One region of the Stenotrophomonas oleivorans genome, then DNA from elsewhere that is predicted to be linked to it. Evidence: predicted binding sites of a transcription regulator. Region 1 holds the regulator's gene; each other region holds the start of a gene.
What was found. Region 1 encodes FliA, which starts transcription of late flagellar genes. Its sites were predicted from a motif close to TAAAGTTTNNCNNNCNNNGGCCGATAA; they were not measured.

Region 1 (6,432 bases):
GCCACCCGCGGTGGGTGCTGCTGCGGCGGCGGGTGCAGCCACGGCACCGCCGTGCACGTCGAACTGTGCGATCAGGTCCGGCGGCGCATAGCCCGGCTCGGTGCCGGAGGAAACCGCGTCCAGCATCGACTGCAGGTAGTCCAGCGATTGCTGGGCCGCGTCGAAGTGGTGGGCCTGCAGCACGGCCTGGCCGGCACGTGCGGCGCCCAGCGCCTCTTCAGCGGCATGGCACAGCTCTACCATGGCGGTGACGCCGAGGAAGCCGGCGCCGCCCTTGAGCGTGTGGTAGCCGCGGAACACCGCGTTGAGCTGGTCGCTGTCCTGCGGTGCCTGCTCCAGCGACACCAGCTGTTCGCCGAGGCGATCCAGGATCTCCTGCGCCTCGATGATGAAATCGGCAGTGATGTCGTCGGATACCGCGCTCATGCTTACAGCCCCAGATCCGACAACAGGTCGTCGGCGTCGTTCTGCGAGACCGCGTGGCGGTCCAGTCCCTTCAGTGCCGGCCCGGCCAGTTCCGGGTCGGTGCGATGCTGTTCCGGCGGCAGGCCGAGCGCGCCGAAGCCTTCGTGCACGCGGCGGACGATGCCGACCACGCGACGGATGATCTGCCCGGTCAGGTCCTGGTAGCTCTGGGTCAGGGCGATCTCGGTCAGGTTGTGGCGGATGCGCTCGAGCTGCGCGTCCTGGCCCGGCTGCAGGCCTTCAGCGCGCAGCTGTTCGGTCAGGCTGCGGCATTCCTCGGCCAGGTCCAGGGTGCGGTGCGTGGCCTGTTCGGTCATCGCCACCACGTGGTCCAGTCGCGCGCAGGCGTCGTCCAGTTCGCCGGCTTCGCTCGGCACGGTCGGCAGTTCGCCCAGCGCCTGTCCCAGCTCGCGGGCCAGCCGCGAGAGGCCGCTCATCATCGGCTGCGTGCGCAGCGCGACCAGCCCGTCGATGCGCTGCCGCCAGGCGGCCTCGTCACCGGATTCGAGCGCGTCCAGGGCCTCCTGCAGGCGCAGGGCGAGGGCGTTCTTGTCGACCGTGGTATCCATCAGGCGCTGGCCGCCAGGCGTTCGAAGATCTTGCCGAGCTTCTCTTCCAGCGTCTGCGCGGTGAACGGCTTGATGATGTAGCCGTTCACACCGCTCTGGGCGGCTTCGATGATCTGCTCGCGCTTGGCTTCTGCCGTGACCATCAGCACCGGCAGGGTCTTCAGCTTGGCATCGGCACGGATCGCCTTGAGCAGCTCGATGCCGGTCATCACCGGCATGTTCCAGTCGGTGACCACGAAATCGAACGGCTGGCTCTGCAGCAGCGACAGCGCGGCATGCCCGTCCTCGGCTTCGGCGGTATTAGTGAAGCCCAGATCGCCCAGCAGGTTCTTGACGATTCGACGCATGGTCGAGAAGTCGTCGACGATCAGGATGCGCATGTTCTTGTTCAAAGCAGAATTCCTTTGTTGTTCATTCCGGACGGCCGGGGGCAGCCGCCTCGGGGATGTTCATTCTTCGAGGCCTGCGTCGGCAGCCTCGAACAGCTTCAGCCGGCCACGCAGGCGCAGTACCGCCTGGCCGTGGATCTGGCAGACCCGCGACTCGCTCACGCCGAGCACTGCGCCGATCTCCTTCAGGTTCAGTTCCTGCTCGTAGTACAGCGAGAGCACCAGTTGTTCGCGCTCGGGCAGGTGGCCGATGGCCTTGCCCAGCTCGCGACCGAACTCACCGCGCTCCAGTACCTGCTGCGGGGTCGGCCCGCCTTGGGCGACGGTGTCCAGCTCGCCCTGGTCCTCGATGCGCGATTCCAGGCTCAGCACCTGGCCACGTGCAGCGTCTTCCATCAGCCGCAGGTACTCGGGCAGCGGCATCTCCATCGCGGCGGCCACTTCAGTGGCGCTGGCGGCACGGCCACTGCTCTGCTCCAGGCGGCGGATGGTGGCGGCGGCATCACGTGCACGGCGGTGCACCGAGCGCGGGACCCAGTCACCACGGCGGATCTCGTCGATCATCGAACCACGGATGCGGATCGAGGCGTAGGTCTCGAAAGAAGCACCCTGGTCGGCGTCATAGCTGCGCGAGGCTTCGATCAGTCCCATCATGCCGGCCTGGATCAGGTCATCGACCTCGACGCTGGCCGGCAGGCGCGCGGCCAGGTGGTGGGCGATGCGCCGCACCAGGTCCGAATGCTGGGCGATGACTTCGTTCGCCGCCGAGCGCTGCACTTCCCTGTACTGGGCTGCGCCTTTCATGCCGTCACCCCACGCTGCTTGAGGATGCGTTCGAGGAAGAACTCGACGCCGCCACGCGGTTCGGTCGGCGCCTGCCAGCGCGCGGTACGGCGCGCGATCTCGGTGATCGCCAGCGCCGCCGGGCTGGACGGATAGGCCTTCACCACCGGCTGCTGGCGCTGCACCGACAGGCGCAGCCAATCGTCCTGCGGCACGCAGCCCAGGTAGTTCAGCGAGACATCGGCAAGGAACTTCTCGCAGACGCGGGTCAGCTTCTCGTACAGCACGCGGCCCTCGTTGGGGTCGCGCACCATGTTGGCCACCACCTGGATGCGGTCCACGCCACGCTCGCGCGACAGCACCTTGATCAGTGCGTAGGCGTCGGTGATCGAGGCCGGCTCGTCACAGACCACCACCACGGTGTCCTGTGCGGCCTGGCAGAAGGTCAGCACGCCATCGGTGATGCCCGCGGCAGTGTCCACCACCATGATGTCCAGCTCGCGCTCCAGTTCGGAGAACACGTTGACCAGGCCAACGTGCTCGGCCGGGGCCAGCTCGGCCATGTGGCGGCGGCCGGATGCGGCCGGGACCACCAGCACGCCGTTCGGGCCTTCGACGATGACGTCATCCAGCGTGCAGCGGCCGGCGACCAGGTCGGCCAGCGTAAAGGTGGGGTTCAGGCCCAGGATCACGTCGATGTTGGCCAGGCCGAGGTCGGCGTCCAGCAGCAGCGTGCGCTTGCCCATGCCAGCCAGCGCCACGGCCAGGTTGGCCGACACATTCGTCTTGCCCACGCCGCCCTTGCCGCCAGTGACCGCAATGGTGCGCACAGGGCCGAGCGGCTCGCTGCGGGTGGCCGACAGCGGGAAGGTCTTGGTCAGCTTGGCGTACTCACGCGACGGCATGGTTCAACTCCGGGTTGCAGGGCATATCGGCCGCGCGGCGCAAATCTTCAAGGCGAAGTACAAGATTGGCTGCACTGGCCCGGTGCAGGTCCTCCGGGACGTCCTGGCCATCGGTCACCCAGGTGATCGGCAGGGCATGATCCACGGCCACCGACAGGGCGTTGCCGAAGCGGCCGGTCTCGTCCAGCTTGCTCAGTACCAGACCCTGCAGGTTGGCGGCGCCGAAGCGGCGGACCACCTCGTCCATGTCGCCGAAGCTGGTGTTGGCCGGCAGCACCAGCAGGGTGCGGACCTGGCGCGCGGCACGCAGCCACTGCAGCTGGGCGGCCAGTGCGCGGTCGCGCGGGCCCAGGCCGGCGGTGTCGATCAGCACCAGCTTGTAGTCCTTCAAGCGTTCCAGCAGCTGGTCCAGGTCGGTGCCGCTGTTGGCCTCATGCACCGCGATGCCGAGCTGGCGGCCGTAGCCGTACAGCTGCTCGCGGGCACCGATGCGGGTGGTGTCGGTGGTGACCAGGGCCACGTCACGCGGCGCGTGCTTCTCGGCGAAGCGCGAGGCCAGCTTGGCGATGGTGGTGGTCTTGCCAGCGCCGGTCGGGCCGACCAGGGCGATCACGCCGCCTTCTTCCAGCGGGTCGACCGGGGCGATCGGCAGCTTGCGCGAGATCAGCCCCAGCATCAGGCCACGGCCACGGTGGGCTTCGGTCTCCAGCGGGATCTGCATGGCCACGTCGCGGGCCAGGCCGGCATCGAAGCCATACTCGTCCATCAGGTCCAGCGCGGTGGCGCGCACCGGGCAGCCGCGCAGGCGCTCGTCGGTGAAGCGGTTCATCTCGCGCTCGATCACATGGCGCATGCCGGCCACTTCCTGGCGCAGCTGGCGGATCTCGGCGTCGTCCTGGGCCACCAGGGTCAGTGCCGGGGCTGGGGCCAGCACGGGGGCAGCGCCGGTTTCGTCGCTGGCTTCGACCGGTGCCGGTTCGCTGGCGACGATCCCGGGTTGCGCTTCGGTCACGGCAGCGGTCGGCAGCGGCGGCGGCTGCACGGCCGGGGCCGCGCTTTCGTGATGCGTCTCGTGCGGCGGGTCGATCTGGAAGCGGGCGCGGTTGGCTGGTGCGGCGGTGCTGGGCGCCGGTGCGACGATGGCTTCGGCGAACGGAGCGAAGATCTGATCCGGCAGCGCCGGTTCGTTGACGGCGGCGCGTGCCAGGGTGGCGGCGAAGCCGGTGCTGCCGCGGGTCGGCACGATCTCGTCGGCGCTGTCCAGGGTGCGGCCGGTGGCGCCGACCGCAGCGCGGGCGAGGGCAGCCACGGCCGAGGTGGTTGCGGCGACCGGTTCCGGTGCCGGGGTATTGCTGCGGCGGCGGGTGACCGCGGCGATCACCGCGTCGGCGGCGGTGCGCGGCTTCGGCGCCGGCGGCGGAGCGATGTCACGACGCGAGGCTTCCAGTGCACGCTGCACGGCGCTCTCGTCGTAGTTGGCGGCGGCGACGATCTCGATGCCTTCCTCGATCCGGCGGTTGGACAGGATCACGGCGTCAGGACCATGTTCCTTGCGCACCAGGTTCATGGCCGAGCGCATGTCGGCGGCGACGAATCGTTTGATTTTCATGCTGTGGTCACGGGACGAAGACGGCGGGGTGGCGGTCGGAGAACTCGGGTGGTCGGTGGTCTGCACGGTGCGGGTTCCCCTTGGTATCTGTCTGTTGCGTTGGTTCGAAAGTGGTGTCTGTTTTCTGGCGCATCGGAGGGCGGCGTCAGCTGATCGTTCCGACCAGCTTCAGGCGCTTGTCCTCCGGCACCTCGCTGTAGGCCAGGACCGACAGCGACGGAACGCTGTGGCGGACCAGGCGGGCCAGCGCGGCACGCACCGGGCCAGGTACCAGCACGACCGCGGGCTCGTTGCGGGCTTCCTGCTTGCTGACACATTCGGCCAGGCTCTGGTGCAGTCGCTCAGCGAGTCCGGGTTCCAGCGCGGCGCCGTTGCCCTGCGTGGACTCCTGCAAGACACGTTCCAATTGTGGGTTGAGCGTGAACACCGGCAGCTCCGCCGACATTCCGGCGATCTCCTGCACGATGAAACGACCCAGTGCGGTGCGCACGGCGGCAGTCAGCACGGCCGGGTCCTGGCTGTTGGGCGCGTGTTCGACCAGTGATTCAGCGATCTTGCGCAACTGGCGGATCGGAATGCGCTCGATCAGCAGGTTCTGCAGCACGCGTACCACCGCCGACAACGGCAGTGCCTTCGGCGTCAGATCTTCGACGAGCTTGGGTGCGCTCTTGGCCAGGTTGGCCAGCAGGTGCTGCACTTCTTCGTGGCCGAGCAGTTCCGGCGCGTGTTCGCGGATGAGGTGCGAGAGGTGGGTGGCCACCACGGTGGCTGGATCGACCACGGTATAGCCCAGCGTTTCAGCCTGGGCACGCTGGTGCGGTTGGATCCAGGTGGCATCCAGGCCGAATGCGGGGTCCTTGCCGGCGATGCCTTCCAGCGCGCCGAGCGCGCTGCCCGGGTCCAGGGCCAGTTCGCGGTCGGGGTGGATCTCGGCGGTGGCCACCGGTACGCCGTGCACCAGCACGCGGTAGCCGTTGGCCGGCAGTTCCAGGTTGTCGCGGATGTGCACCGACGGGATCAGGAAGCCGACGTCCTGGGTCAGCTTGCGCCGCACGCCCTTGATGCGTGCCATCAGTTCGCCGCCCTGGCTGCTGTCCACCAGCGGAATCAGCCGGTAGCCGACCTCCAGGCCCAGCGGATCGACCGGGCGCAGTTCGTCCCAGCTCAGTTCGGCAGTCGGAGCCGGCGCGGCCGGGCGGCCGAGTGCGTTGAGCGCGGCAGCGTCATTGCCTGCGGCTGCCGGATCGGTGGCCGCGGCCTTGCCCTTGCGGTAGACCTTCCAGGCGATGAAGCCGAGGATCGCGGACAGTGTCAGGAAAGCGACGTTGGGCATGCCCGGCACCAGGCCGACCACGCCGATGATGCCGGCGGTGATCGCCAGCGCGCGGTACTGGCCGAACACCTGGCCGGTCATGGCCTGGGCCATGTCCTGCGAACGCGAGGCGCGGGTGACCAGCATGGCCACGGCGCTGGAGACCAGCAGTGCCGGCAGCTGCGCCACCAGGCCATCACCAATCGACAGCAGGGTGTAGGTGGCAGCGGCATCGCCGAACGGCATGCCATGCTGCAGCACGCCTACGGCCAGGCCGCCGAGCATGTTGATGAACAGGATCAGGATGCCGGCAATGGCATCACCACGGATGAACTTGCTGGCACCGTCCATCGCGCCGTAGAAATCGGCTTCCTCGCGGACTTCCTCGCGGCGCAGCTTG
Region 2 (6,432 bases), 1.2 Mb from region 1:
TACCGAAAAGCAGAAGCGCCAGGCCGAGCACATCGAAGAGAGCGAGCGCGAGCGCGGTGCCAGCGAAAGCACCGCAGAGCGCATCGCCTGGGCCACTGTGAACAAGCAGGACGGCGGCGGCAAGCGCAGTGGCAGTGGGCGCGAGGTGGCGAAGAAGGTCACCACCAGGAAGGTGGCTGCCAAGAAGACTGCTACGAAGAAGGCGCCGGCCCGCAAGACGGCCACGAAGAAGGCAACAAAGAAGACGGTGGCGAAGAAGGCCACCACCCCTGCATCGCGTAGTGCTGCCGCGAAGAAAGCGGCGAAGACCCGTGCGGCGAGGAAGACCGCGCGAAAGGTGGCGGCGAAGAAAGCGGCACGTACCCGCGCCAGCAGCTGAGCCCGTCAATCGGGATTGCAGCCCGCAGATCAGCCATACTTCTCCAAGCCGCTGGACGCGGCAAAGGGGAATCATCCATGAATGTCCAATGCTCCGCAGCTTTGGCAGCCCTGCTATCGATGGCACCCGCTGCGCATGCGATCACCGCCTCTGACCCACCCCACGAATCCCGTCAGGCTGCGACCGCGACTGCGGACGCCGATATTGCGCGGATCGAATCTCTCGGCCGGTCATTGTTTGAACATGATCTTGCCGCCGAACGCGCAACCGACGCACTCGTAGCGAAGGGAATGCGCAAGGATGACCGCGTTGCTGGATGGGTCACCGAACAACGCGACAACCGCTATGTCGTCAGTATCCTCGGAGGTGACAGTAGCGTGCTGTATCGGGTAGTCACCGACGACAAGGGAACGCTTGCCGGTCCTGTACAGACCCTGTCGCCACCCGAGCCACTATCGCCTTATGAGGCCGGCGCGGCAGCTGCGCGTGCACTGGCATTGAGCAGCAAGTTTCAAGCGTGCTCGAAGAACTACAACACGGTCGTGCTACCGAACGTGGACGGCACGGCAAATGCCTGGAGTGTCTACCTGCTTCCCGGCACATTCGATCCTGCAGCGGTGCCTCTGGGGGGAAGCCATCGCGTGGAAATCGCGGATGAAAAGATCACTTCCAGCCGGCCTTACACCCTCTCCTGCATCACGCTGCAGCGTCCACCGCGGAAGGGTGCCATGATGGTGACCCACCTACTCGATCCAACGCCGACCGAGGTCCACGTTTACTGGAGTCTCTGGGCACGCGCGCCACTGTTCGTGAGTACGGCCAAGGACGTGATCTGGAAGATTGAGAACGGACATATCAGCAAAGTCGTGGACTGACATCCGGTCACACCATGGACGCCCATGGTGTGACCGGCACCACAACGCTTACCGCGCAGCAGCTCAGGCTGCGCGACGCGGCACAACCGAAGCTGTGTCGCCTTCCACCTTGAACACCGACACCGACGTGGTCAGTGCATGCGCCTGTTCTTCCAGTGCGCGGCTGGCGGCGGTGGCTTCTTCCACCAGCGCAGCGTTCTGCTGGGTCACCTGGTCCATCTGCACCACCACCTGGTTGACCTGCTCGATACCGGCGGCCTGTTCCTTGCTTGCCGCTGCGATGTCGCTCATCAGCTGGGTGGTGCGCGAACTTGCCTGTGCCACGCGGGCGATCGCGGCTTCCGATTCAACGGTCACTGCCAGGCCGCTCTTCACCTTCGCAGCGGCGTCTTCGATCAGCTCCTTGATCTCCTTGGCGGCGACACCGGCACGCTGCGCGAGCGTGCGCACTTCGCTGGCAACCACGGCAAAACCACGCCCCTGCTCACCTGCACGCGCCGCTTCCACCGCAGCATTCAGCGCCAGGATGTTGGTCTGGAACGCAATGCCGTCGATCACCGTGGAGATCTCCGAGATGCGTGCCGATGACTGATCGATCTCGCCCATCACCGATGCCATCTGTGCCATTGCCTGCTCGGTCTCGCGCACTGCGGCACCGGCGGCATGCGCTTCGCTGTCGGCCTGACGGGCCAGCTCGGCATTCTGGCGCACGGTGGAGGTCAGCTCCTCCATCGATGCTGCGGCCTCTTCCAGGTTGGCGGCCTGCTGCTCGGTGCGGCGCGACAGGTCGTTGTTGCCGGCGGCCAGTTCCTGCGCTGCGTTGTTGATGCTGTCGGCGGCCACCTGGATGCCCCGCACGATGCCGGTCAGCTGTGCGGTGGTGGTGTTGGCGTCGTCGCGCATGCGCGCGAACACACCGTCGTACTCGCCCTCCATGCGTGCGGTCAGGTCGCCGTGCGAGATTGCACGCAGGACGTCGGAGACGTCGGCGATGCTGGCCTGCGAACTGGCCATCATGCCGTTGAGGTGCTCGACCATCGCCTTGAACTGGTACTGGAACGCTGCGGCATCGCCACGCATGCTGAAATCACCGGCGCGTGCGGCGCGGGCCAGTTCATCGATCTGCGCGTTGATCGCCATCAGGCTCTGCTTCACTGCCGCCAGGGTGCGGGTTAGCGTTCCCTTCTCGCCCGGGTAATCCGGCAGGTCACGGCTGAGGTCGCCGATGGCGTAGCGCTGCATCACTTCAGCCATCAGCAGTTCCACCTGCACGTGCGATTCGACTAGGCTGTTGGTGGCCTGCACCATGCGGCCGAAGTCGCCGGGGAACGCCGTGACGTCCATGCGATAGCGGATCGCGCCGGCCTCATGCTGTTCGGCCATCTGCAGCTGTGCGCCGATCGCCGCCTGCACACTCTGCCGCACACTGGCCATCGCTTCGCCCAGCTGGGTCAGTTCATCGCGGCCACCAAGACGAAACTCCTGGTCCAACTGTCCCTTGGACAGGCGTTCGGCCAGGTTCACGGCGCGGGCCAGCGGGCCGGTCAGGCTGCGGCCGATCATCACCGAGGCACCGATGCCCACCAGCAGCGCGACACCGCCCAGCACCAGCAGCTGCAGCAGACTGCGCTCACCCAGACGAATCGCCTCGGCGGCGGCATCACGGCTTTCCTTCTCTTCGAAGTCCACGCCATCGGACAGCGCCTTGTTCCAGCCATTGGCCGCTTCCTGCACCGGCCCCAGGGTCAGCGCCACGGCGCCCGGGTAGTCGCCCTGCTCCATCAGTTCGCTGGTCTGCTTGTTGAGCGGGCGCGCAATGGCACGCTTGGCGGCGATGGTTTCGGCAATGGCCTTGCCGTCGGCGTCGCTGGGCAGCGCCTGGTAGGCGGTCCAGCTGGCCTCGTAGCGCTTCACCAGATCGGCGATGCGCTGCTCGTCGTGGCCGCGGTCTTCGCCCTGGCGGATCAGCATCTCGCGGCGCACCACCATCATCTGGTTGTTGGCATCGAGCATCTGCGACAGCAGGCGCACCTTGGCCACGCTGACATCGACCACCTGCTGCATCGCGCGCTTCTGCACGACACTGGCGGTGGCGCCGGTGGCCACCACGGCGGCAACCAGCAGCAGCAACAGGCCAAAGCCCAGCCCAAGACGCCAGGCAACCCTGACGTTCCTCAAGTAGTTCATGGGGGTATCCAAAACGGGGGGATGCGCCCTTATCGGCGGCCCGGCAGGCAATCTTGATCGCCGTCCGTCGACGGCGTCGGCCACCGTTCACCTTGGTGAGCCCCCTGCGCAGCAGCACCTGCGCGCTGGACACGGCTGCAATACCCATGGCTGCTCATGCGGGCATCAGATCCCTTTCACGGTGGCTCGGCGGCTGCTGCGGGCAAGGTGGTGGCGTGACCTGCTGGAGATCCCAATGCCCTTGCCCGTGTCCCGATCCACCCTGCTCGCTCTCTCGCTGCTGGCGTCGCCAGCCTTCGCGCAGGCGCCGCCGCCCCACTTGCCCGCACCCATTGCCGAAACGGCCGGACCGGATACCGCACCCCACTCCGCCCTGCACGCCCAGGTGCTGCTGGATCGCGCGAATTTCTCCCCTGGCCAGATCGATGGCGAAATGGGCAGCAACCAGCGACGCGCGGTGTCGGGTTTCCAGGCAGCGCATGGGCTGGACGTAACGGGCGAACTGGACGACACCACCTGGAAGGCCCTGCAGGCCGATACCGTTGGGCCGCTGGCCAGCTACACGCTGACTGCTGAGGATGTTGCCGGTCCGTTCCAGGCCACACCGAAAGGGCCCGCCGCCCAGGCCAAGCTCACATCGCTGGGCTACGGCAGTGTGGAAGAAGCCCTCGGCGAGCGCTTCCATGCCTCCCCTGAGCTGATGAAGGCGCTCAATCCCGGCGTGGACCTGACCAAGGCCGGCAGCCGCATCCAGGTACCCAACATCGCACTGGCCGCATTGCCGAAGGCGGCGAAGATCGTGGTCGACAAATCCGACTCCACGCTGCAGCTGCTGGATGCGCAGGGCAAGGTGATCGCACAGGTGCCGGTGTCGTCGGGCAGCCAGCACGACCCGTTACCGATCGGCGAATGGAAGATCCTGGGCGTTTACCGCGACCCGCCGTTCCACTACAACCCGAAACTGTTCTGGGATGCCCGCAAGGGCGAAAAGAAGGCCACCCTGCCACCGGGTCCGAACAATCCGGTCGGGCGGGTCTGGATCGATCTGTCCAAGCCGCATTACGGCCTGCATGGCACGCCCGAACCCGGCCATGTGGGCAAGACCGAATCGCATGGCTGCGTGCGCATGACCAACTGGGATGCGCTGCGCGTGGCCGATGCCGTGGATACCTCGGTACCCGTGGTGATGCAGGAGTGAGCCGATGCGCCTTTCGCAACTGATCGTGCTGGGCGTTCTGCTGGGGCTGGGTGCAGGCTGGTGGCTGCACCGCGATGCGGGTGATCCGGTACCCGCCCCGCTGCCGCAAGCGCAATCGGCACTGGCAGCGGCGCCGGCGAAGGAATCTGTAGCGACACCCGCAACAGCCCCACCCGCCAACACCGCGCCGTCGGCCGCGCAGACTGCGGATGCACCATCCGGTCTGCTGCTGCCGGTGCAGGGTATCCAGGCGTCCCAGCTGCGCGATACCTTCACCGATGCCCGCAGCGAGGGACGCGTGCACGATGCCATCGACATCATGGCCGATGCCGGTACGCCGGTGCTGGCGGTGGCCGATGGAACGGTTGAAAAACTGTTCGACAGCGAGCGCGGCGGCTTGACGATTTACCAGTTCGAGCCCAGCGGGCGCTGGTGCTACTACTACGCGCATCTGCAGCGCTACGCCGATGGCCTGGCGGAGAAGCAGGTGATCAAGCGCGGAGAGGTGATCGGTTACGTGGGCAGCACCGGTAACGCCAGCACCGAGGCCCCGCACCTGCACTTTGAGGTGCACCTGCTGGGTCCGGAAAAACAGTGGTGGAAGGGAGAGTCGATCAATCCGTATCCGCTGTTGAAACAGGCGGCTTCGACGCCTGACGCTGCCAGTGCCGCAAGGTGATGGTGAATACCACCAGCGCAGCGCCCGGAATCAGCAGGAACAACGCCGCCACCTTCCAGAAGAAGAACGGCCACAGCCACGCGTAGTCCAGGTCGGTCAGCTTCAGTACGTCCATCGGTGGCAGCAGTTCCACCGAGGCCGCGCGCCCCGCCAGCGCGGGCTCGACCGCCAGAACAGTCACCCGCAGCCACGAGCGCCCGCGCGGCAGCGCATCCCCCCGGCCATAACCGAAGTACGAGGCGGCAAATCCAGCAGGCTCAACCGATTCCAGCGCGCGGGTGATGCCGGAACCCGGCACGCCCGAACGCGTTTTGGCGCGGAAGTCAGTTTGATCTGTCGGGGTTTCCGCGCGCAGGCGCACCTCAGGATCGATCGCCGTGGCAGTACCGTCATCCGCGTAACGCAGGCGCAGCCGCAGTTGGTCATCGATGAAGCGGTAGACCGTGACCTCGGCCGTCGCACCCGGGCTCAGCACCAGAGGCAGCACCTGCGTGCGTGAGGCCATGTGGTTGGCGATCGCGCCCAGCACCAGCACCGCGCAGGCAAGCGCCCACAGGCTCCACAGCACCCACAGGGTGATCCGCACCACCGTTACGCCCTTCACGCTGACATCCGGGTCATCACGTCACCTCCCTGCCGGCCGTGCCGACACAGTAACGAAAAAGCCCCGCTTTCGCGGGGCTCTTCCTGTCACCTACGCCGGGCAGCGCCCGACGCCACCTCAGGCGAACGGATCCTGCAGGACCATGGTGTGGTCGCGATCCGGGCCAGTGGAGACGATGCTGATCGGGCAGCCGGCCAGCTCTTCCAGCGAACGCAGGTAGGCGCGCGCAGCCGGCGGCAGGTCGTCCCAGTTGGTGATGCCGTGGGTGTTCTCGCTCCAGCCCGGGAACTCCAGGTACACCGGGGTGCAGTCTTCCCAGCCCTGCGCGTCCAGCGGCGCGTACTCGGTGCGCTTGCCGTTGTATTCGTAGGCGATGCAGACCTTCAGCTTTTCCATGCCATCCAGCACGTCCAGCTTGGTGATGCACAGGCCGCTGATGCCGTTGATGGCCACTGCGCGCTTCAGCGCGACGATGTCCATCCAGCCGCAGCGACGCGGACGGCCGGTCGA
Region 3 (6,432 bases), 2.0 Mb from region 1:
AGGCGCTGGTCCGCGCCGGGCTGCGTGCGTTGTTGCAGGGGTTGGGCGTGGACGTGGCGCTGGAGGCCGAGGAGGGCCAGGCGTTGCTGGACGCGCTGGATACGCAGCGCGTGGACGTGGTGCTCAGTGACATCCGCATGCCAGGGCTGGATGGGATCGAGGCACTGCGCCAGCTGCGCGCGCGCGGCGATGCCACGCCGTGGCTGCTGCTGACCACCTTCGATGAAAGTGATCTGCTGCTGCGCGCCAGCGAGGCCGGCGCACAGGGCTTCCTGCTCAAGGATGCCGCGCCGGCCGACCTGCGCGAGGCCATCGAACGCGTTGCTGCGGGCGAGACCCTGCTGCTGCCGGTCAGTACCGATCCGGTGCGCGCGCGTTACCGCTTCCACGACGAAGCGCCGCCCACCGATACCTTCGGCGAACGTGAAGTGGCAATCCTGCGCCTGCTGGCCGGGGGCTACAGCAACAAGGAGATCGCGCGCAGCCTGTTCCTGGCCGAGGGCACGGTGAAGAACTACGTGTCCGCCATACTCGACAAGCTGGGCACCCGCGATCGCACCCGTGCAGTGCTGAAGGCGATTACCCTGCGCATCATCTGAGTGGACGTGGCAAGGAATGTCAGTGAACCCGATCCTGCATGTGGAAATCCCGGCCAGTGACCTGGACCGGGCCATCACGTTCTACCAGCGATGGCTGCAGGTTGCGGTGGACGAACCCATCGTGCTGCACGACTGCCGGATGGCCTATCTACCGTTTTCCGATGAGGCCGCCGGTGCCAGCATTGCGCTGGTGCACGGCGCGGACTATCTGCCTTCCGAGCAGGGCGCGCGCATCTACATCGGCGTTGATGATCTGGATGCCAGCCTCGAGCGTGCGCTGCAGGCCGGAGCCGAGCTGCGCTTCGGCCCGGCCGATGCCGGCGATTGGCGCGTGGCCGAGATCCGTGACAGCGAAGGCAACCGTATCGCATTGCAGGCGCGCACAGCGCCGTAACGTCAACGCTGCGGTGCGCGCATTTGTAGAGTCGAGCTTGCTCGACTGATTTTGACGTCGCCGTAGATGCATCAGTCGAGAAAGCTCGACTCTACAGCGTCGCGGCGCGCGAGCGCTGCAGCCAGTCGTTGATCGCTGGATCCAGCCGCGGGTCGTCCGGAAGCTGGATGCCGAAGCGCTGCTCCAGCACGTCGCGCACATCACCCACATCATGCAGCGGGCGCTTGTCCGGTGCCTGTCCGGGGCGGTACTCGGTGTAGTTGCCGCTGCCGATGGTGCGGCGCCAGTCCGGCCCGGTCAGCGACGCGCGCAACTGGCCGGGGAAACTGGAATCGGGATGGGTACATACGTACCAGTTGCCCACCACGTTGTCGATCGGCGCCGGCGCCTGCAGATCGAAGCGGTACATCACCCGCCAGCCGTCGCTGGATTCGGCCGACAGCATGAAATCACCGCCGTCTTCCAACCGCTGCAACAGATAGCGTTCGTGCGGGGTGGCCTGCGGCTGCGGGTCATGCAGGCGCAGCGGTACGGTCGGGGTCAGGCTGCCAAAACCGGCATCCACCAGCCAGTCATCGCCGTCCACGTGCACGCGCAGCAGCAGATGGGTACGCGCGGTCAATTCGCCGTCCTGGGCGGCCAGCAGTACGCGCGCGCTCAATGGCTGGGCATCGAAGCCCAAGGCCTGCAGCAGCGCCAGCAACCCGCCATTGAGTTCGAAGCAGTAACCACCGCGGCGCTCGTCAAGCAGCTTGCGCTGCACGCTGTCCAGGTCGATCGGCACCGCGTCGCGCAGCAGGCAGCTGAGGGTTTCGAAGGGCAGCAGTGCGTTGTGGCGCTGCTGCAGCAGGGTCAGGCCGGCCAGGGTCCGCGGTGGCGGCGCATCCAGCTGCAGGCGCTGCAGGTAGCGGGGGACATCGAGCGTCGTCATGGGGGCACCGGGCGGGGAGGGGATGTCCACTGTGCTCCCCCAACCGGGGTTGAGGTCAAGCGCGGTGGCGCGGAATAGCGTCAATTGGCGCCGGCTTGAGAGAGGAGGGCTCTGGCTTCTTTGCCTCGGGGATCGGAATCAAAAGAAACTCATTACGCTCATTAGGCTGGATAACTTTTCCAACTGCGTCGTAGCTCTGCAGAGGGAACAGGGATACGCGCGTTGTGAAAGCGCCCATTACTGCGACCGGAACCCCCAGAACAATTCCCGCCCAAGAGCCATGCATGGCGGAAAGCAGGCCTTCAACCCAAAGCACGCTGCCGAACAGATAGAAGATCATGCCAGTAGCAGCGGCAGCGTATCGCCAGCGGCGCTCTCGCTTGGGCATGTGAAATTCAATGCCGGCGCCATCCATGCTGCGTCGTGCCAGTGTGCTTATGCCCCTGATATGGCGCCATTTTATGCTTGGCGAGTAGCAGCGCATGAGGTTGAAGTAGGCCCGGCGCTCCTCGCGCCCGACCAGGAGGCCATAGCGCCCTCGAAATGCCTCCTGCAACGTGGACTCCTTTACCCAGCATGCTTCCAGATCATCCTCTGAATGATCCGCGATCTTCAGCAAGTACTCGCGATCCCGATGCTTTGACTCTCTCCAGCGGTGGAAACTGTCCATAGGAGGTCCGAAGAACCAGCGCACGATAGTTGCGAGGACAACTATGACAGTACCGATCCCGACAGGGATGCCAAGCGTCTGAATCTGATTCAGTACCGTGCTGCTAAGCATGGCTGCAGTTGCTCCAAGGTAGTTGTGTGAAACGTAGCTCTATCAGTCGGGATTCTCAGGAGATGAGAAATGGAGGTGTTCTCTGTCATCGCATCGTCGCTTGTTGCCGGTACAAGAAGCGAGATTGGATCCGCGAAGAAGAAAATTAGACCTAAAGTTTCTTCGCATACGGCCGATACAGGTGCGTCCTTCCGCCTGGAGTCTGTCATGTCGGCCGTTGTCCCCCACCTCCGGTCCCTGCGCACGCGTCTTGCCACGTTGCGCTCGGCGTCCCCCGGCCTGCTGCTGTGGCTGCAACCACACCGGCTCAGCGTGGCCAACAAGCTCAAGGCGACCCTGTGGGTCTGTGGCCTGGGGCTGGTGGCGATCGCCGCTGTCTACGCCTGGACTGGCCATGCCAACGCCCTGGCCGCGCGCAGCCAGGCCAGCTACCAGCGCGGCAGCGATCTGGCTGCCAGCCTGTCCACGCGGGTGGCCGAAGCGCGCCGCCTGCAGACCCAGTATGCACGCAGTTTCGATGATGCTGACCGCAGCCAGTTGCTGGCAACACAGAAGGCCCTGCAGGCTGACCTGCAGGCGCTTCGCGCGATGCCGATGGACGCCGGCCGGCGCATGGCGCTGCAGGTGCTGACTGAATCGGCCGACGCGTTCTCGCAGGGTGTCGCCGCCCTGTTCGAACGGGTCGACGAGATGGGCCGCGGTGAGGCCGGCCTCGCTGCACAGCTGCAGCAGGCCGCCGAAACCCTGCAGGCGCAGGTGGATGCGCTGCAGCGGCCGTCGCTGGCGCTGTCCCTGCAGAAGATGCGAAGGCAGGAGGCCCTGCTGCTGCTCGACGGTGATTCCACCCACGCCGACCGCGCCAGCGAGGAAAAGCTGCCGTTCGACCTCGCGCTGGCGGGCCTGCCCGCGGATGCGCAGGACGCCCTGCGCACCGGGATGGAGGGCTATCAAGGCGCCCTGCTGGGGTATACCGCTGCCCGCGTCGGCCTGGATGTGGAAGCGCAGTCGCTGCTGGATACCGCCGCGGGCGTAGCGCCGGCGCTTGCCGCTTTCCAGCAGGCGCAGGTGGCAGCGCTGGCCAGGGCGCAGGCGCGCCAGCAGGCCGGCGCGCGCACGATGAGCGTGCTGTTCGCATTGACCCTGCTGCTGGTGGCCGGTGTGCTGATCACCAGCCTGGTGCTGGTGCTGCGTGCGGTGCGCCAGCCGATCCAGGACACCCTGCGTTTCGCCAGCGACATCGCCGACGACCGCCTCGACACCACCCTGCGCGTCTACAACGCCAACGATGAGATCGGCCAGCTTGCCCAGCGCCTGGTCGACATGCAGCAGCGCCTGCGCGCGCGCATCGAGACCGAACGTGCTGTGGCGCGCGGCAACACCCGGGTGCGCCAGGCGCTGGACAGTGCGCAGACCGGGCTGATGGTGGTCGATGCCGAAGGCCTGGTGGCGTACGCCAATCCGGCGCTGCTGGAGCAGCTTGAACTCCAGGTTGAAGATCTGGTGGGGAGCGATGCGGTGCGCCTTCATCCGGCACTGGTAAGCCTGGCCGGCGTGCGACAACGCGAAGAACGCGAGATCGACCATTGCGGTGTCCGCTATCAGCTGATCGCCAATCCCATTGTCGACGAGGAGCATTTCCTCGGCGTGGCGGTGGAATGGCGCAGTCGCGCGCTGGAAACCCTGCTGGAAACCGAAGTGGCAGCCCTGGTCGACGCGGCCGCGCACGGTGACCTGCACGGTCGCATCGCGCTGGAGGGGAAGCAGGGCTTTGTGCGTACGCTGTCGACCAGCATCAATCGCCTGTTGACCACCTTCGAGACCAACCTTGGCGATCTGCAGGCGCTTCTGGCCGCGCTGGCCCGCGGTGACCTCAGCGTGCGCATGGAAGGTGAACTGCAGGGCGTGTTCGCGCGCATGCGCGATGATGCCAACGCCACCGTCGCGCAACTGGGCCGCATCGTCACCCGCATCCAGCAGGCCACGTCCAGCCTCGACACCGGTGTTGGTGAGATCGTCGCCGGTCACCATGATCTGTCGCAGCGTACCGAACAGCAGGCGGCCAACCTGGAAGAGACGGCAGCGTCGATGCACGAGCTGACCGACACTGTTGGCCGCAATGCCGATGCCGCGGGCCGTGCGGATGCGCTGGTCAAGGGCGCGGCGGCAGTGGCCCAGCGCGGCGGCGAGGCGGTCGGCCAGGTGGTGGCAACCATGCATGGCATCAGCGAAGCCTCACGGCGGATCGGTGACATCACCCAGCTGATTGATGGCATCGCCTTCCAGACCAACATTCTCGCGCTCAACGCGGCGGTGGAAGCGGCGCGTGCCGGAGAGCAGGGCCGCAGCTTCGCCGTCGTGGCTGCCGAAGTGCGCCTGCTGGCTCAGCGCAGCGCGGAGGCGGCCAAGCAGATCAAGGGATTGATCGAGGATTCGGTGGCGCGTGTGGGCCAGGGCAACCAGCAGGCCGAACAGGCCGGCACCACGATGGGCGAGATTGTCGGCAGCGTGCAGCAGCTGGCGGATCTGCTGGCCGGGATCCGCAGCGCGTCGCAGGACCAGCATGCCGGCATCGCCCAGGTGAACCAGACCATCGTGCAGATGGAGGCCAGTACCCAGCGCAACGCCAGTCTGGTGGAAGAGGCGGGGGCCTCGACCGCGCAGATGCAGGCGCAGGTACATGCCCTGGCAGAAGCCGTGGGCGCGTTCCGTCTGCAGTCGATGCCACAGGCGCGCGCTGCGGCCTGATCCCGCTCCGGTAGTGCCGGCCGCTGGCCGGCACCGTCGATGATCATGCCGGCCAGCGGCCGGCACTACCCTTGTGGCTCAGTACACGTCGCGCCGGTAGCGCCCGGTCTCCAGCAGCGTTTCCACAACCTCATCGCCCAGCGCGGCGCGCAGCACCTGGTCCACGCCTTCGGCCATGCCCTGCAGCGAGCCGCACACGTGGATCACCGCACCGCGCTGCATCCACTCGCGCAGCGCATCGACGGCAGCACCCAGGCGATCCTGCACGTAGCCACCCTCACCATCGCGCGAGAACGCCAGGTCCACCCGCGCGAGATGGCCATCGGCCTGCCACGCTTCGATCTCGTCGGCGAACAGGAAGTCGTGCACGCGCTGGCGCTCACCGAACAGCAGCCAGTGCCCGTGCTCGCCTGCATGGGCAGCTTCGCGCAACAGGCTGCGCAGACCCGCGATGCCGGTGCCATTGCCGATCAGCACCATCGGCACACCGCCAATGCGATGGAAACCGGGGTTGCGATGCACACGGGCCACGATGCTGGCTCCGACCGGGGCATGCAGCGCCAGCCAGCCCGAGCCCAGCCCGGCTCGACCCGACAGGTCATGCACCAGGCGCACCACCAGTTCCACCACTTCATCACTCGTGGAGGAGGCGATGGAGTATTCGCGTCCGGGCAGCGTTGGCAATCCGGACAGCCACAGGCAGGCATCCTGCACCGCCAGCGCGGCGTCGGCCTCGGGCAGCTCGCGTTCACTGGCCAGCGCCAGCAGGGTGCGTGGGTGGCCGTCCACCAGCAGCGGCTGCAGCGGATCCAACCCATGTGCCTTCAACACGGCGCTGGCGTGCCGTGCGTTGTGCCGCGGCGCGATATGCAGGATGTCGCCCGCCTGCCACTGCACGTCGGCCGGTGGCGCAAGACGGATGCGCCAGATGGCACCACCGATGCTGCCCGGATTGAGCCGGTCGCGGCCGAGCAGCCGCCAC

Region 2: a site for FliA is predicted at 3,471-3,497, ahead of MG068_RS15570 (methyl-accepting chemotaxis protein). Genes of this name have one in related genera too.
Region 3: a site for FliA is predicted at 2,858-2,884, ahead of MG068_RS18800 (methyl-accepting chemotaxis protein). Genes of this name have one in related genera too.

The regions. Positions count from the first base shown of each region.
Region 1 covers NZ_CP031167.1:2,112,889-2,119,320, forward strand. The annotation lists gene MG068_RS09950 (chemotaxis protein CheA) at 1-426, opposite strand, end outside; gene MG068_RS09955 (protein phosphatase CheZ) at 429-1,034, opposite strand; gene cheY (chemotaxis response regulator CheY) at 1,034-1,426, opposite strand; gene MG068_RS09965 (RNA polymerase sigma factor FliA) at 1,484-2,227, opposite strand; gene MG068_RS09970 (MinD/ParA family ATP-binding protein) at 2,224-3,111, opposite strand; gene flhF (flagellar biosynthesis GTPase FlhF) at 3,098-4,720, opposite strand; gene flhA (flagellar biosynthesis protein FlhA) at 4,866-6,432, opposite strand, start outside.
Region 2 covers NZ_CP031167.1:3,327,537-3,333,968, forward strand. The annotation lists gene MG068_RS15560 (hypothetical protein) at 1-379, shown strand, start outside; gene MG068_RS15565 (hypothetical protein) at 457-1,254, shown strand; gene MG068_RS15570 (methyl-accepting chemotaxis protein) at 1,318-3,441, opposite strand; gene MG068_RS15575 (L,D-transpeptidase family protein) at 3,677-4,639, shown strand; gene MG068_RS15580 (M23 family metallopeptidase) at 4,644-5,318, shown strand; gene MG068_RS15585 (hypothetical protein) at 5,254-5,922, opposite strand; gene MG068_RS15590 (adenylosuccinate synthase) at 6,040-6,432, opposite strand, start outside.
Region 3 covers NZ_CP031167.1:4,068,771-4,075,202, reverse strand. The annotation lists gene MG068_RS18820 (response regulator transcription factor) at 1-599, shown strand, start outside; gene MG068_RS18815 (VOC family protein) at 622-993, shown strand; gene MG068_RS18810 (arylamine N-acetyltransferase family protein) at 1,085-1,924, opposite strand; gene MG068_RS18805 (hypothetical protein) at 1,980-2,543, opposite strand; gene MG068_RS18800 (methyl-accepting chemotaxis protein) at 2,913-5,450, shown strand; gene MG068_RS18795 (PepSY domain-containing protein) at 5,529-6,432, opposite strand, start outside.